3 regions of the Oribacterium sp. HCP28S3_H8 genome follow, and region 2 is predicted to be linked to each of the others. Evidence: riboswitches for the same ligand, from Rfam matches in the RefSeq annotation. Region 2 holds a riboswitch; each other region holds the start of a gene.
The links. Region 2 has a riboswitch for thiamine pyrophosphate ahead of thiM (hydroxyethylthiazole kinase). Riboswitches for the same ligand answer to the same signal wherever they lie in the genome.
Positions count from the first base shown of each region.

Region 1: linked by a shared signal. The riboswitch ahead of ACTNEN_RS07705 (energy-coupled thiamine transporter ThiT) and the one ahead of thiM (hydroxyethylthiazole kinase) in region 2 are both predicted to bind thiamine pyrophosphate.
Region 3: linked by a shared signal. The riboswitch ahead of thiC (phosphomethylpyrimidine synthase ThiC) and the one ahead of thiM (hydroxyethylthiazole kinase) in region 2 are both predicted to bind thiamine pyrophosphate.

Region 1 is NZ_JBQHUZ010000005.1:113,565-115,819, forward strand. Features, by position in the region: gene nusB (transcription antitermination factor NusB) at 1-43, opposite strand, end outside; gene ACTNEN_RS07695 (Asp23/Gls24 family envelope stress response protein) at 36-422, opposite strand; gene ACTNEN_RS07700 (helix-hairpin-helix domain-containing protein) at 562-1,128, opposite strand; TPP riboswitch at 1,227-1,328, shown strand; gene ACTNEN_RS07705 (energy-coupled thiamine transporter ThiT) at 1,363-1,899, shown strand; gene ACTNEN_RS07710 (bifunctional 5,10-methylenetetrahydrofolate dehydrogenase/5,10-methenyltetrahydrofolate cyclohydrolase) at 2,212-2,255, opposite strand, start outside.
Region 2 is NZ_JBQHUZ010000008.1:1,111-3,365, reverse strand. Features, by position in the region: gene bsh (choloylglycine hydrolase) at 1-446, opposite strand, end outside; TPP riboswitch at 746-853, shown strand; gene thiM (hydroxyethylthiazole kinase) at 982-1,803, shown strand; gene thiE (thiamine phosphate synthase) at 1,821-2,255, shown strand, end outside.
Region 3 is NZ_JBQHUZ010000007.1:51,874-54,128, reverse strand. Features, by position in the region: gene thiC (phosphomethylpyrimidine synthase ThiC) at 1-921, opposite strand, end outside; TPP riboswitch at 1,090-1,188, opposite strand; gene ACTNEN_RS09260 (M18 family aminopeptidase) at 1,334-2,255, opposite strand, start outside.

The DNA of each region.
Region 1 (2,255 bases), on a different contig from region 2:
AAAGCATCTTTAACTTGTGATCTCTTTCTTCTCTCTTATTCATTTTCGTTTGTTACAACTCCGGCAATTTTAATATTAACATCCTGTACATGAAGTCCGGTCATACTCTCGATCGCCTGGCTCACCTTGTTCTGTACTTCTTTGGATACCTCCGGGATAGAGTAGCCATATTTAACATTCAGTGTAAGATCCACTGTCACATTTCCATCCTCAATGGCAATCTTAACCCCTCTGGATAAATCGCGGATGCCCATTCTGGCGATAATTGCTCCGGACCATCCTCCATCCATGGAGTCAACACCCTCCACTTCAGTCGCAGCAATGCCACTGATGATTGCAACTACTTCGTCTGCAATGATGACCTGACCGTTGCCGTCCTTTTCATAAACAACGTGTGTTGATCTCTCTTCGTTTTGCTCCATGTATGAACCTCCATCTGGTTTTGTGTTTTTAAGAACGATTTCCATACTTATGCGAACATAATACCACAATTATGCATAAAAAGAAAATATTTTAGAGAGAACATCCAGGGACTTAAGACCGGAGCTGTTGATCAATAAATCAGACCGTAATCTTATCTTTAAGCTTCTCGTAGGTTTTCTCTCCGATACGTTTTACATTCCGGATTTCCTCCGGTACTGCAAAGCCTCCCCAGGTTTCCCGGTACTCAATGATCTTTTGGGCTGTGGCAGGACCGATCCCCGGGAGCGAATCCAGCTCCTCAAGTGTCGCTGTATTAAGATTTATTTTATCATTTTTTTCTTGATTCATAATAGTATCCGCTGTGACAGTGTCCTCTCCGGAGCCTGCATGTGCTTCCTGTGGCTCTTGTTCTGAAGTTGCTGATTGTTCCTGTAGTTCTTGCTCTGAAGCTTCAGGTGCCTCCCGCTGCTCTTGTTCTAAAACAGCAGTGGTTTCATGAATCCTATGTTCTGAAGCTTCTAAAGTTTCATTTTCCTCTGCATGGAAATCCGTCTCTGATTCCCGGATCAATGTAAGCTCTCCTGTTGTCTCTCCATAGCCGGACAAGGCATAAGCTCCTCCCGCGATCAGCATAAGCAGAAGCATCACCGTTTCTCTCACTTTGCCAAGCTTCTGCTTCCATCGATAGATCTCTTTTTTAGTCAAACTGCTATCCCCCCTGTTCTGATCCTGCTTCCCTTCGATACTCTATCTTTGCCTTAAAATCCGAATCTTGACTAAATCCGCTTAAAAGCTATAATTAAACGTAACGCTAGGGGCGCCGCTTATGTGCTGAGATGATGTTTAATCAACCCTTTTACCTGATCAGGTTAATACCTGCGTAGGGAAGTCGTATATCAGTATTTCTGCGTGCCTCCTGTGTAATAAGGAGGTTTTTTTATGAGTAAAAATGTCAAGATTCTTGTCTACTGTGCCGCATGCATCGCTCTTGCAAGCGTTGCATCCATGATCAAGCTGTTTGAAGCCCCAATGGGCGGCTCCATTACCCTGTGCTCCATGCTTTTTGCTACCCTGCCAGGATACTTTTTCGGTCCTTCTATTGGCATCATTTCCGGTATCGCATATGGCATCCTGCAGTTTATCCTCGGACCATACATTGTACACCCCCTGCAGGTAGTCGTTGATTACGGTCTCGCATTTGGCGCTTTGGGACTCTCTGGCTTTTTCTGCCACATGAAAAACGGTCTGTACATCGGTTATCTTGTTTCCTGTTTTGGTCGCTGGGTATTTGCAGTGCTTTCCGGAGTCGTATTTTTCAGCTCCTATGCTCAGGAAGCAGGATGGGCATCTCCGCTGCTGTATTCCTGTGCATACAACGGCTTTTATATCGCGATTGAAGCCGGCATTACCTTAGTCATCCTTGCAATTCCGGCGGTACGCAAAGCCATCGATCAGATCCGTCGCAGCGCGCGTTAATTTTTAACAATATATCCTGAAATATCAATGAAAGAGTTTCATCGAATCAGCAGAACGCTGATAGAAAAATCATAACAGATTCTATTAAATTTAGCAATAAGAACTGATTATAATTAAATTTCATCAAAACAAATCAAAATCAAATCTCAGAGTCATTGAGACATCAAAACCATAGAAATCCTGGATTTTGAAAAATCGTATCCAATTATGAACGGGACTGTTGCCGGCACTAAAAAGTGCTCCTGCAGCAGCCCCGTTTTAAAGTCATTGTTTTAAGCCACATCCACGTGGTCATTTCAGCTTTTATGCTTGTTACGGTCTGCCCGGCTTCCATGCATCCTCAAGATACTGATCTT
Region 2 (2,255 bases):
TCTTTCTGGTCCGCAATCATCCAGTGCAGTGGACTTGGCGGAAGCTCCGTGCGGAATGCTGTATCCGTGATCTGAATCCTCTTTAACAGTACCCGCGCCTCCTCTACACTGCGGCACTGCCCCAGTATCCAGGAGATAAACTCAAAGGATGCGACCGAGTCCTTTGCGGGATCCTGCCCGGCTGGCACATAGACTGCATTTCCCGGGAAATTAAGTCCTGCCATGCTGAGACCGTATTCATTGGTCGCATCATAATAAAGAGGAAAATCGTCCAGTACATATGCCATCCCGATCATCGCATAGTGCCGCGTAAGGTCCGGCATGTGCCTCATAGGCAGCGGCTTGTTTCTGGGCGTGATGGTAACACTCTCATGATACGAATATTCAAGATCCAGATTTCTGCCAAAATAATGATCCTTAGCATAAAAAGTTGCCGCTGTACACATAGGATTTCCTCACTTTCTTTAAGGTTCCGTCATACTGGATGTGCGAGATATATAAAATCTTTATTTATTGTATGAGAGTCATAACATAGAATGCAAGTCTTTTTTAAATATTTTGTGTTAAAGACTCTCATTTCAATAGATGCCTTCCTCCGTCTTGGAAAGACCATTTCCTCCGACTATTCAGTATATGAAGAAAAATCTGCTCACAACACTGGTAAGTACATCATAGCGCTGATGGTCTTGCGATACGTACACATTGCTTTATTGACATTCTCTCCCTGCGGCGCTATGATGTAGAAAATTTAACTACGGGGAGCCCGCTGAAGCGAGCTGAGAGTGAACTGATTGGTTCAGACCCATAACCTGATTTGGATAATGCCAACGTAGGGATAAAAGAACCACGTACATAAAGGATGTTTCCGGTCAGGAAGCATCTTTTTTTGTAGGCATAGATCCTAACGTAAATTGCCAAATCCACTGACAGTTTAAAATTCCGGCTGTTTCTCTGATTTGGCATAGCAGGAAGGAGTATTTCATGCTTGGAGAGTATCTTGAAAACGTAAGAAAAAAAAGTCCTCTGGTACATAACATCACAAATTATGTCACCGTCAATGATGTCGCTAATATCATACTGGCCTGCGGCGCAAGCCCTATCATGTCCGATGAGCCGGACGATGTCGAGGATATCACCTCCATCTGTGCTGCCTTAAACATTAACATCGGCACCTTACGCAAACGCTCCATTGAGAGCATGCACCTTGCAGCGAGAAAAGCTGCCTCGCTTGGTCATATCCTCGTACTGGATCCCGTTGGTGCCGGGGCAAGCACTCTGCGTACTACCACTGCTGCCTCGCTGCTGGAGGAAGTTTCTTTTACACTGATCCGCGGGAATGTCAGCGAGCTCAAGGCACTTGCACTTGGCAGCCGTTCAACAAAGGGCGTGGACGCGGATGCGGCGGACGTAGTAACTGATGAAAATCTCGATCAGATGGTTAACTTTGCCAAAACCTACGCCAAAGCTGCGGACTGTGTCATCGCTATGACCGGTGCGATCGATCTTGTTGCGAATGCTTCCAGCTGCTATGTGATCCGCAATGGTCGGAAGGAAATGAGCTCCATCACCGGAACCGGATGCCAGTTATCCGGGCTTTCTGCCGCGTTTCTGGCTGCAAATCCGGAGCATCCTCTGGAAGCTGCCGCTGCAGCGGTATGCACCATGGGACTTGCAGGTGAAATTGGATATTCTTATATGCATCCGGAGGATGGCAACTCCACATATCGAAATCGGATCATTGACGCCGTGTACAACATGAATGGCAGCACCTTGGATAAAGGCGCAAAATACGAAATTCGCTGAACAAGGGAGGAGCACAAATGCTGGAGGATAAAAATGCTTTACTATTATATGCTGTCACGGATCGCCGCTGGCTAAATGGCAACAGCCTCAAAGATCAGGTGGAAAAAGCTATCAAGGGAGGGGCTACCTTTATACAGCTGAGAGAAAAGGATCTCGACCGGGCTTCCTTTAAAGCGGAAGCCCTTGAAATCCAGGCACTTTGCCGTGCATATCACATTCCGTTTGTTCTGGATGATGATGTTGACCTGGCGGTAGAAATCAATGCAGATGGCGTGCATGTAGGACAGAAGGATCTGGAGGCAAACTGTGCAAGGCAAAAACTTGGACCCAACCGGATCCTCGGCGTGTCTGCACAAACCGTAGAAGAAGCAATCGCTGCAGAAAAAGCAGGTGCCGATTACCTGGGTGTAGGGGCTGTTTTTCCAACGGGCTCCAAAGATGATGCCGATGAG
Region 3 (2,255 bases), on a different contig from region 2:
ATATCCGGGCGCAATGTCGGTTACCAGAGGTCCAAGTACATAAAATGGCGCGCCCTGGCAGATGGTTTCCTCCAGCTTCATATTGGCGGCAATCTGATCCATAGGTACATGGCCAGGACCCTCGATCATGACCTGTACATCCTTTGCCCAGGCACGCTTTGTGAGCTCACCAAGACGGAGCAGCTCTCCGATCTGTACACCATCTGTGGCATCTGCAAGACAGCCGGGCCGGCAGGCGTCACCCAGAGAGATGGTGACATCGTATTCTCTGCAGATCTCCAGGATTTCATCAAAATACTCATAGAACGGATTTTCCTCTCCGGTCATGGACATCCAGGCAAAAACCAATGAACCGCCACGGGAAACGATATTCATTTTGCGCTTTCCGGACTTGATATCGGAAATGGTCTTTTTATTGATACCACAGTGCAGTGTGACAAAGTCCACACCATTTTCCGCATGCAGACGCACTACGTCGATGAAATCCCTGGCTGTTAGCGTTGCAAGATCTCTCTGGTAGTGAATGACTGCATCATACACAGGCACGGTACCGATCATTGCCGGACACTCGGAAGTCAGCTTCTTACGGAATGGCTCGGTGTTGCCATGGCTTGAGAGATCCATGATCGCTTCTGCGCCCATGTTTACTGCACTCAGGACCTTCTGCATCTCGATATCATAGTCCTTACAGTCCCGGCTCACTCCGAGATTCACATTAATCTTTGTCCGCAGCATCCGTCCGACACCATTTGGGTCAAGAGATGCGTGCAGACGATTGGCAGGAATCACCATCTGCCCTTCTGCAAGCCATGCCTTGATTTTTTCTACCGGATAATGCTCTTTTTCTGCAACCTTTTCCATCTCCGGAGTTATCATCCCCATCCGTGCGGCTTCCATCTGTGTATGATAGTTTCTTTCCATAGTACCTTCTGCTCCTTTCGGACAACGCCTGAAGTGGTGCTCCCATCAGGCTGCGATCAGGGGTCGAATGCTTCTTGCCGGGGCTTACGCATTACGTCATGTTCTGAAAGACTAAGGATGTACAAAAAAAGAAGTCCATGCCAGCGACACAGACTTCTTAATTCCTTACGATACGTGTTCTGACATCCCTCCGCTGGTATCATCCAGATCAGGTTCCTATGGTCGTGCGCAGCACCTCTCAGCCTTCCGGCTCCCATTGTCAATATGTATTTGCACGTTTTAGTATAGCACAGATCTTATCTGATGCAACAGTAAAGCGGAAGCAGCAGATAACATTTGCTAAGTGCTAAGTAGAATCGGCAGGTAAAATCAACAAGCAGCAAAAACAGCAAGTGAAATCAGACAGGGCAGCTTATGCTGTAAAAAATTTCTCTGCGAGCAACTCCAGAGCCTCCTGATCGTCCACACCCATCAGCTCACGTGCAGAGTGCATTGCAAGAATCGGCACACCGATGTCTACCGTCCGCATGGATAAAAGGGCGCTCGACAGCGCACCCAGGGTGCTTCCGCCGCGGATCGAGGAATTATTGGAGAATTTCCTGTAGCGAATGTCATTGTCCCGGCATAAAGCCTCAATCACGCTTACACAGCTTGCGTCAGTTGCATAGCTCTGGCTCGCGGCCATTTTGATGGCAAGACCGTCATTGAGACAAATCTGATTTTTGATGTCGCACTTTTCCGGGTGATTCGGATGAATCGCATGGGCAACGTCCATGGAAACCAGGAATCCATCCATCATGATATCCAGATACTCGGAACGGCCGTATCCAAGAGCGGTAAAGAGCTTTTCCAGGATCCTGTCCGTGATCGAGGACTGCGCGCCCTGCTTGGTGCGGGATCCGACCTCCTCATTATCATAAAGCGTAATTACATTAACAGAATTATCCCTGAGATTTTCATAGCTCTCGATGATGCCCGTAAGGCATGCCTGGACAGATGTAATATTGTCAATGCGGGGAGAACTAAGCAGCTCCTCTTTGAGCCCTGCACACATCGGCTGATCCAGATTGTAGAGATAGAGCTCATAATCCAGGATATCACCTGCATCTACGTTCAGTTCATCAGCAAGGAAATTGATCAGGAAGTTGTCATTTTCCAGGGTATCCCTGAGCATCTCTGCAAGCGGGAGCATGTCCACCTGCGCGTTAAAGGCGTATCCGTTGTTTATCTCGCGGTTCATATGGATGGCAAGATTTGGTACTGTGGCGACTGCCCGGTCAACATCGATAAAACGGACATCCGGCGCAAATGCATTCTCACCACGGACACAGACC